DNA from 3 places in the Streptomyces gobitricini genome. Region 2 is predicted to be linked to each of the others. Evidence: riboswitches for the same ligand, from Rfam matches in the RefSeq annotation. Region 2 holds a riboswitch; each other region holds the start of a gene.

Region 1 (3,250 bases), on a different contig from region 2:
AGCGCGCGCAACTCCTCGCCGAGCTTGCGCCGACGCACCGCCGGACCGTGCCGAGTGCCTCGCATGACCGCCTCCTGCCGCCGTCGGACCAACCCACCAGTTTGCCGCCCAAATCCGTTCTCGCGTAGCAGAGTTCACCGCTTCGAGCGACAGATATATGCAGATCTTGGTGGATCGCCCTCATCGGGGACGACATAAGTGGCACTCTGGCGCGAAGCGCATTCCGAGGCCGTCCTCACAAAACATCCGGTACGTGTCGGAGTCCGGCCCCGGTGGGAAAGGGACGGCGTCGCCATGGCAGACCATCAGGAAGCATCCGTCACTCTGCCGAGCGACCCCGTCTCGGTATCCGCCGCCAGAAGATACGTGGCGGACGTCCTCACGGAATGGGGCCTCCCCGACGACGCGGAAACGGCCGACACGGTCCGGCTGATCGTCTCGGAGCTCGCCACCAACGCCGTCCAGCACACCTTCGGCCTGTCACCGACCTTCACCGTGGACGTACGGCTGGAGCGCGACGAGCGGCTGCGCATCGGTGTCACCGACAGTCATCCGCGCTGGCCGCGGCGGCTGCCCGCGGCCGTGCAGCAGGACAACGGCCGCGGCATGGTCATCATCCGCTGGCTCGCGGCGGAGTGCGGCGGCCGTCTCTCGGTCACCCCCACCCCGGAGGGGGGAAAGACCGTCTGGATCGCCCTCCCCTGGACGGTCCCGGTCCAGACCTGACCGCCCCGCCCTGGCCGTGGCCGGCGTCACCGGCGGGGGCCGCGGCGCCCCGGGCGTGTCCCCGCCGGCTGCTCCGGGGACCGGGCGCCGAGCCGGCGCCGCACGAGGTAGGGGAGGACCCCCCACAGGCCGGCGCAGACGAGCAGGGTGAAAGTGCCCGCCGCGAGGCCCTCCGGGCGGCCGTGCACCACGTCGACGACCAGCGACACGGACGAGGTGAGGGCCAGGGCCAGGACGCCGAGCCCGATCCTCGCCAGCCGGGACGACACGGAGACGATGCGGGCCTTGGCGCCCTGCTGGAAGAGCGCGCGGTGCAGGGCGGCGGGGGCGGTCAGCAGGACGGCCGCCACCATCGAGAGCAGCAGCGTCACGACGTACAGGCCCCGCTGGTAGGAGTCGAGCGACTCGAAGCGGGACGTGAACGCCAGCGTCAGCAGGAAGGCGAACAAGATCTGGACGCCGGTCTGTGTGACGCGCAGTTCCTGGAGCAGCTCGCCGAAGTTGCGGTCGGCACGCTCCAGGGGCGTCTCGTTGCGCGCGGTGCGGGGGCTCTCGCCGGACACTCACCCCGAGTACCCCCCGCACCACCGCTCATGCCCGGAGGCTCAGCGGACGCGCCCGTACCAGACCGACTTCGACCAGATCTTGTCCAGCTTCACCACCGAACCCGACTTCGGTGAGTGCCAGATCTTGTTGTTACCCGCGTAGATTCCGACGTGGTAGACGTTGCTCCCCCGGTGGAAGAACACGAGGTCGCCTTTCTGCCGGCCGGAGGCGGAGATGTGGCGCGTCTTGTTGTACTGCTGCTGGGCCGTGCGCGGCAGCGTCTTCCCGGCCTTCTTGTACGAGTACAGGGTGAGGCCGGAGCAGTCGAAGCGGGAGGGACCCGCCGCTCCGTACTTGTACGGTGCACCCTTCTTGGACGCGGCGATGTTCAGTGCCTTGGTGCCGTGTGCCGGCGCGGCCTGTGCCTCGGACACGGCGCCGGGCGCCAGCATCTGGCCGCCGACGGCGGCGAGGGCGAGTGCTGAGACGGCACCGGCCCGGGAGAGCAGAGACGGGACATGAATCTGCGCGGTCATGGCGCAACCCTTCGTCAGCCGCCTGTGAAGGATGACCTGTCGGGTTCGGGCTGGCGAAGTTGCCCGGCCGCTCGCGCGGCTTCACCCCAAGGGCGACCGATGGGACGTACATCGTTCGGTCACCCGCACTGCTCGGGTCCTCCACTCCTGCCGATCCACTCCTGTCGACCAGTCATCCGGACGGCGGCAGGACTCGGCGTCCGCCCGGACCGCCCCGCCGCGGCGGCGGGGGCTTGTCGTCGTCAGGGATCTTGACCCATGCCGGGGTGAAATTCCGAGTCGAAACGGCCTTTTGTGAGGCTCCTCACGACTGATCCATTCGGGTGGACAGAGTCTGTTTGGTCCCCCGCCGCGTGACGCCGACGATCCCCGTACCAGCGGCGGAACCTGACATTCCGCCAGATGTGTACAGTCGGTGCGCAACTCGCGTCGTACGAAATTCGTCCGGTTGCGTACGCTGAACGAGGCATCGCTCGTCGTACTCCTGAGCCCATCCGGGGGAGGGCCCGGTCGGTCCCGCACCTCGGTTCTGAGGCGCCGTCACGCGTCCCGCGCGCCGTTCACCGCAACGGCCCGGAACGCCCGCGCGAGCGCGTGGGCGTGCGCACCGCTCCCGCCGCGCTCGTCCGTCGAGGCCAGGGCGTCGCGGAGCGCCGTCGCGCGCCCCGCGAGGGCCCGCACCCGGTGCGGGGCGCCGTGGGCGGGGTCCCGTGGGCTCGGGGGCCCGGGGCGGGGCCGCGGAGCCCGCGTTCCCGGATGTCCATGGGCGGGCAAAGGCGCAGTTAACCTCCCGGAAAAACTCTGTCCCGAGATGGAAATATCTCTGGGTGACACTCGTTCCCGCAGGTCAACAGAGTGTTGAAGCCGGATAGGGTCCCCGCTGCGCCCGGGACCACATCGGGCGGGAGACCGTGAGGTGAAACGTGCAACTGACCCCCCACGAGCAGGAACGACTGCTCGTCCATGTCGCCGCCGACGTGGCGGAGAAGCGCAGGGCACGCGGCGTGAGGCTCAACCACCCCGAGGCCGTCGCCCTCATCACCTCCCACATCCTGGAGGGGGCCCGCGACGGCCGTACCGTCGCCGAGCTCATGGCGTCCGGCCGCAAGGTGCTCAGTCGCGACGACGTCATGGACGGCATCCCCGAGATGATCCACGACGTCCAGGTCGAGGCCACCTTCCCCGACGGCACCAAGCTCGTCACCGTCCACGACCCGATCCTCTGACGGGGGACGCCGCCGATGATCCCCGGAGAGATCCTGTACGCGGACGAGCCCGTCCCCTTCAACGAAGGGCGCCCCGTCACCCTCCTCACCGTCCTCAACGCCGCCGACCGGCCCGTCCAGGTCGGCTCGCACTACCACTTCGCGGAGGCCAACCCCGGCCTCGACTTCGACCGTCCGGCCGCGCGCGGCCTGCGGCTCAACATCGCCGCCGGTACC
Region 2 (3,250 bases):
GCCGCCCTCGTCGCCCAGACCCGTGGAGAGGCCCTTCTCCTTCAGGACCTTCTTCAGGGTGTGGTAGACCTCGACGCCCCAGCGCAGTGCCTCGGAGAAGGACTCCGCCCCGATGGGGGCGATCATGAACTCCTGGATGTCCACGTTGGAGTCGGCGTGCGAGCCGCCGTTGAGGATGTTCATCATCGGAACGGGCAGCAGGTGCGCGTTCGGGCCGCCCAGGTAGCGGAACAGCGGCAGGTCGGACGCCTCGGAGGCGGCGTGCGCGACGGCGAGGGAGACGCCGAGGATGGCGTTGGCGCCGAGCGACGACTTGTCCGGGGTGGCGTCCAGGTCGGACATCGCCTGGTCGATCAGCCGCTGCTCGGTGGCGTCGTAGCCGACGAGCTCCGGGCCGATCTGCTCGATGACGGCGAGGACGGCCTTCTCGACACCCTTGCCGAGGTAGCGGTCCTTGTCACCGTCGCGGAGCTCGAGGGCCTCGAACGCTCCGGTGGAGGCACCGGACGGGACGGCAGCACGGCCGGTGCTGCCGTCGTCGAGGCCGACCTCGACCTCGACCGTGGGGTTGCCTCGGGAGTCCAGGATTTCCCGGGCTACGACGACGTCGATGGACGGCACGAGCATCTCCTTCTGGGATGTGACGCAAAATGTGACGCATGCGGTGCAGGGTCTCTTCGGCCTTGCGGCAAGAGCCTAACCGGCCGGGGGGCCCGAGCCGGCCGTCGCCCGCCTCCTGGGACGAAAAAGGGCTCACAGAGCTGCATTGCGGGCAAAACGCCACGTAACCTACCGGTCGGTAGTCGCGATGTGCGGAGGGCCGCTCAGGAGCGCGGACCGGGACCCGGCCCCGGAACCGGAAAACCCCGGTCCGGCGCGCACGGCGCCGGACCGGGGCGGTCCGTGGGTCAGCTCAGGTGGAGCTGCTGGCCCGGGTAGATCAGGTCGGCGTCGTCGACGATGTCCTTGTTCAGCTGGAAGAGCTTCTCCCAGCCGCCGGTGACGTTCTTCTCGGCGGCGATGGTGCTGAGGGTGTCGCCGGCCTTCACCTTGTACTCGCCGTCGCCCTTCTCGACCTTCTTGCCGGTCGGGGTGGTGACGGTCTTCTTGGACTCGGCCTTCGGCGCGGCCTGGGGCTCCGGCGCGGCCTGAGCCTTCGGCGCGGTGCGCTGCTCGCTGCGCGTGGCGGGCTGCTCGGCCTCGCGCTCCTGCCGCGGCTGGGCCTGCTCGCCGCCGCCACCGCCGTAGGAGGCGTTGGACAGGCCGACGCCGCAGCTCGGCCACGCGCCCTTGCCCTGGCCCGCGAGGACCTTCTCGGCTATCTCGATCTGCTGCGACTTGGAGGCCTGGTCGGCGGTCGAGGCGTACGCGGTGCCGCCGTACGCGGCCCAGGTGGAGGCCGAGAACTGCAGGCCGCCGTAGTAGCCGTTGCCGGTGTTGATGGACCAGTTGCCGCCGGACTCGCACTGGGCGACCTTGTCCCACTCGGCGGCGGTGGCGGCCGATGCGGTCGTGGCGCCCATCAGCGGGGCGGCGACGGCGGCACCGGTGATACCGGCGAACGCGACGAACCGGGCGGCCTTGGAGGGGCGACGGTGCTTGGACTTGCCGGAGAACAGCATGGGACATCTCCTCACCGACGCCTACGAGGTGAGCTGTCGGGTTCGGGCGAGTGAGTGGCCCGGCCGCGCGGCACAGTGGTGCGCTCGGCTTCACCCCAAGCCGGTTCCGTGCCATGTCTCCATGGCCGGGCCCGGCACTTACCTTGGGTCCCCCGCTCCTGCCTTCGGCGCGTGACGCGACGACTGTTCCCGTCGACCGGCGGCAGGATTCGGCGTTCCGGTCGATGGGGCCCGCGGTGGCGAGCAGTCACGACCGTAGACACAGAGCTTCCCGAAGTTCAAAGACGGACATCGGGGGCCAATCCGCCCTTATGCGCCCGCCCTTGACGGGCGTTTACGCAGGTGAAGGGCGGATTGTGCGATTCGGACGGACCTGCCGCGCCAACCGGGGCGAAGAGATTCATGTCTCACTTACACAGAAGCGGACATACAGGCTCATTCCTGGGGCTGATCCGCCGTCAGTTCAAGGCTCTGGCCAGGGAGGATCAGGTCCGGGTCGGTCCCGACGGTGGCCCGGTTGGCCTCGTAGAGGGCCGACCAGCCGCCGGGGACCTGGTACTCGTCCGCGATGACCGAGAGGTTGTCGCCGGGCCGGACCGTGTACGCGCCCGGCTCGACGCTCCCCGGGTCACGCGTCGCCCCGTCGCCCCGCGAGGCATGTCCGTCCTTTTCGCGGTCGGTGACCGGATTGCCGGTATCCGCCGGACCGGTGGGCTTGCGGGTGTCCTCCGCCTCGGGGGCGCCAGGGGTGACCGGCGCGGTGGGGTCGGCCGGGGCGGTGGGGTCGGCGGGGGCCACCGGATCGGTCACCGAACCCTCCTCCTTGGCGGGCTCGCCGCGGTGCTTGCCGGAGCCGGACGCGGGGCTCTGCGGCGCGCCGGGCGCCGTCGGGGCGGGCTCGGCGGGCGGCGGCGTCCCGGCCGGGCCGGCGGGGCGGGCCGGGTCGGACGCCTCCGGCGCCCCCGGGTCCTCGAGCACCTCGGCCAGGTCCGTCGCTCCGGGCGCCGCGGGCGCGGTGCCGGTGGGGTCGGCGCCGGGCGCGGAGGAGGCGCCGCCGAGACCCGCGACGGGCGCGCAGGTCTCCCAGGCCTTGACCCCCGTGGCCGCGTAGACCTTCTCGGCGACGGCCATCTGCTCCGTGCGGCTCGCGAGGTCGGGACGCGGGGCGTACGCGAGTCCTCCGTAGGACTCCCAGCTCTCCTGCGACATCTGGAGACCGCCGTAGAAGCCGTTGCCGAGGTCCGCGCTCCACAGGCCGCCGGACTCGCACTCGGCCACCCGGTCCCAGGTGGTGGCGTCGGCCGCCGTCGCGGAACCCGCGCCGAGCAGCGGGAGCGCGATGGCGGATCCGGTCACCCCTGCCGCGACGACGATGGCGGGGGCTTGACGGGGTCGTCGGTGCCGGCCGTTCCCGGAGCGCATGCGGTGCTGCCTTTCGCGTGACTGCTGAGGTGACGGTGAACGTAGCGGCATTCGAACGTCAGTCACAAGTCGATGCAGCGGAGATCACGCGAACATCACAGAAATGACGAGGCGTCAGTTCGGACCGGGGACCAAAGGGGTGAACTCGACCGGGAGCGTACGCAATCCACGCATGATGAGCCCCCCACGCCACCGCAAATCGGCAG
Region 3 (3,250 bases), on a different contig from region 2:
TCCGTTGGTTGTGGGTTCGAGTCCCACACGGCCTACGAATCAGCCCCAGGTCGGAGACTCTCCGACCTGGGGCTGACGCCGTTTCGGGAACGCCGCGGAAGCCGCCCCGGGACCCGCCGGGTGCCGCAGGGGGCGACGAGGCGCGCTCCGGCCGCGCAGGGGCCGGGCGCCATCAGGACCGTTTTGTCCCCTCCGGGTCGGCTGCCAGCGATATTGGTTAGGGATCGTGCTCCGGATGGCGTAGGGTGGTGTTCACCGACGCGGGGTGGAGCAGCTCGGTAGCTCGCTGGGCTCATAACCCAGAGGTCGCAGGTTCAAATCCTGTCCCCGCTACTGATGAGAAGGCCCGGTGCGCATGCGCACCGGGCCTTCGTCATGTCCGGACCGGAGCGTGTCGCTCGGTAGGCGGACGGCGGGCCGCCGTGCGGCGCGGCTCCGGGCGGCCGGGACGGGGCACGGTACCGTCCGCAGCCGTGGGTGGACCGGGGAGGAAAGCAGCGGTGGCGCGACGAGCACGGGACGGCGACGGCGGGCGGGAGGGTGTCCGGCTATTCGCCCGCTCGCTGCCCTGGCTGCTGGTCGCGGGGGGTGTGGCGTACGAGCTGACGACCCCGCGCAGTTTCACCGCCGTGCCGTTGTTCGTCGCCGCCCCGCTGGTCGCGGCGCCGCTGTTCGCCGCGCGGACGACGCTGCTGTCCGGCCTCTTCGCGGTCCTGGCCATGCTGGCCCTGCACCTGGGCAACGGCACGCTGGACGAGACCCAGACCATCACCGAGATCGTCACCGTGGCGGTGGTCGCGGCGCTCGCGCTGCTGATCAACCGGGTGGTGCGGCGCGGCGGTGAGCGGCTCGCGTCGGCCCGGGTGATCGCCGAGACCGCGCAGCGGGCGGTGCTGCCGACGCCCGCCGAGCGGATCGGGGGTCTTCAGGTGGCGGCGCGGTACGAGGCGGCGCAGGCGGACGCCTTCATCGGCGGTGACCTCTTCGCGGTGCAGGACACCCCGTACGGGGTGCGGCTGGTGGTCGGCGACGTACGCGGGAAGGGCATGGGCGCGGTCGAGGCGGTGGCGGTGGTCATCGGGGCGTTCCGGGAGGCGGCGGAGCAGGAGAGCTCCCTGGAGGGCGTGGCGCAGCGGCTGGAGCGGGCGCTGGCCCGGGAGGGGACGCGGCGGGACGGTCTGGACGCCTTCGAGGGGTTCACCACCGCGGTGCTGGCGGAGATCCCGCGCGGGGAGGCGGTGGTGCGGGTGGTGGACCGGGGGCACCCGGAGCCGCTGATGCTGTACGCGGACGGGCGCGTCGAACCGCTGGAGCAGGCGGAGCCCGCGCTGCCGCTGGGCATGGCCGAGCTGGGCGGGTGGCCGGACCGGGCGTACGAGGTGCCGTACCCGGCGGGTGCGACGCTGCTCCTCTATACGGACGGTCTGTCGGAGGCGCGGGACGCGGAGGGGGTCTTCTACGATCCGGTCGCGCGGCTGGCGGGGCGGCTCTTCCCGGGGCCCGAGGCGGTGCTGGACGCGCTGGTGAGCGACGTACGGCGGCATACGGGAGGCGGGGCGACCGACGACTTGGCGCTGCTGGCGGTGAGCCGGCCGGCGGAGGGGCAGCCGGGGCGGCGGCGGACGATTCCGGTCGTGCCCCGGTCGGCTCCCGGTCCTTGAGCACGGTCTGTGACCGGCGGGTGTCACTGCGCATAACATATGACACACCGTCAGTATTACCGTGGTCGGTAAACGTTTCTGATGCGCGGTCAACTCGACCGTGTGTGTCCGGATGTGGCCCGGTTGATCCATGGCGCTACTGGTTAATGATCAGTAGGAACGGCTTGGAATCCGGAGCCCGCGTCTATTAACGTTCGATAACGCAGCGCGGTCGTCCCAGCCGTCGACAGAAACGGCACCGCGCGCGTGCGCCGAATTCCGCGAGGGAACCGGGGAACCACCACCTTGGGGTGAATCGGGCCGAAGTGGGCCCGTAGGAGACCTTCCTGCTCCGAACCCGTCAGCTAACCCGGTAGGCGAGAAGGAAGGAAAGGAGTGCGCCTCCGTGGCGTCCAACAGGCCTGCCCCCGAAGCCCCGTACGGCTCCATCGGCTCGTTCAACTCTTCGGGTATCCCGGACGCCGCCCCCGTAAACGGGGAGTGGGAAGAATGGAACCCCACCGAGGAAACCGTCCGCCCCGTCCGGGGCCGTCACCGCGTGGCCAAGCAGCGCGGCGGACTCGCCCGTAGCTCCACGGTCCTCGGCGTCGGCGTCATCGCCGCGGTGGGCGCGGGCGGCATGGCCACCGCGCAGGACAAGCCGGCGGTCTCCATATCCCTGCCGGACGCCCTCACGGAGAGCCTCCCGGACGCCGGTTCCCTGCCCGGCATCGGCTCCCTGATCTCCGGCGACTCGGAAGGCACCGAAGAGTCCGGCTCCGACTCCGCCGGTTCCGCCGAGGCGGCCGACGGGCCGTTCACCACCGCTTCCCTCGCCGGGACCACCGACCAGGCCGCCGGGGAGCAGAGCGGCGGCGCCGACGCGGGCGAGGCACTGCGCGCCCGCATCCTCCAGCAGGCCGAGCAGCAGCAGGCGTCCGCCGACGCCGAGGCGAAGGCGGCCGCGGAGACGGCCGCGGCCGAGCAGGCCGCCGCCGAGGCGAAGGCGCAGGCGACCGCCGCCGAGAAGCAGGCCGCCGAGGCGAAGGCCAAGGCGGACGCGGAAGCGAAGGCGAAGGCCGAGGCCGAGGCGAAGGCGGCGGAAGAGGCCCGGCTGGCCGAGCTGGCCGAACGGGCCGGAAGCTGGTCCCTGCCGACGTCCTCGTACACCATCACGTCCACCTACGGCCAGGCCGGCAACATGTGGTCCTCCGGCTACCACACGGGCCTCGACCTGGCCGCGCCCACGGGCACGCCCGCCAAGGCCGTCCACGGCGGCACCGTCAAGTCGGCCGGATGGTCGGGCTCGTACGGCTACCGCATCGTCCTGGAGCTGGAGGACGGCACGGAGGTCTGGTACTGCCACCTGTCGTCGATGACGGTCGGCGCCGGTCAGACGGTCACCACCGGGGAGACCATCGGCCGGGTCGGCGCCACCGGCAACGTCACCGGGCCGCACCTGCACCTGGAGGTGCACACCGCGGGCGGCGGGGGGATCGACCCGCTGGCCTGGCTGCGCGGCAAGGGCCTCACCGTCTGAGACCCCGCTCGTGAGGACCGGCTCCCGCTCGTGAGCGACCGGGCTCCGGCCCTGGACCCGGCGCCCCCGG

Evidence for each region. Region 2 has a riboswitch for cyclic di-AMP ahead of ABD347_RS14760 (transglycosylase family protein). Riboswitches for the same ligand answer to the same signal wherever they lie in the genome.
Region 1: it holds a riboswitch for cyclic di-AMP, as region 2 does, so the genes downstream of both, ABD347_RS23145 (C40 family peptidase) here and ABD347_RS14760 (transglycosylase family protein) in region 2, are expected to answer to the same signal.
Region 3: it holds a riboswitch for cyclic di-AMP, as region 2 does, so the genes downstream of both, ABD347_RS24475 (M23 family metallopeptidase) here and ABD347_RS14760 (transglycosylase family protein) in region 2, are expected to answer to the same signal.

The regions. Positions count from the first base shown of each region.
Region 1 covers NZ_BAAASR010000026.1:103,526-106,775, forward strand. Annotated here, with positions in the region: gene ABD347_RS23130 (helix-turn-helix domain-containing protein) at 1-65, opposite strand, end outside; gene ABD347_RS23135 (ATP-binding protein) at 295-726, shown strand; gene ABD347_RS23140 (DUF6328 family protein) at 753-1,289, opposite strand; gene ABD347_RS23145 (C40 family peptidase) at 1,332-1,808, opposite strand; cyclic di-AMP (ydaO/yuaA leader) riboswitch at 1,813-1,985, opposite strand; gene ABD347_RS23150 (urease subunit gamma) at 2,732-3,034, shown strand; gene ABD347_RS23155 (urease subunit beta) at 3,050-3,250, shown strand, end outside.
Region 2 covers NZ_BAAASR010000016.1:93,820-97,069, forward strand. Annotated here, with positions in the region: gene eno (phosphopyruvate hydratase) at 1-621, opposite strand, end outside; gene ABD347_RS14760 (transglycosylase family protein) at 909-1,622, opposite strand; cyclic di-AMP (ydaO/yuaA leader) riboswitch at 1,626-1,802, opposite strand; gene ABD347_RS14765 (transglycosylase family protein) at 2,058-2,978, opposite strand; gene ABD347_RS14770 (cytochrome P450 family protein) at 3,159-3,250, opposite strand, start outside.
Region 3 covers NZ_BAAASR010000029.1:16,692-19,941, reverse strand. Annotated here, with positions in the region: tRNA gene ABD347_RS24490 (tRNA-Lys) at 1-35, shown strand, start outside; tRNA gene ABD347_RS24485 (tRNA-Met) at 260-333, shown strand; gene ABD347_RS24480 (PP2C family protein-serine/threonine phosphatase) at 501-1,661, shown strand; cyclic di-AMP (ydaO/yuaA leader) riboswitch at 1,901-2,035, shown strand; gene ABD347_RS24475 (M23 family metallopeptidase) at 2,047-3,180, shown strand.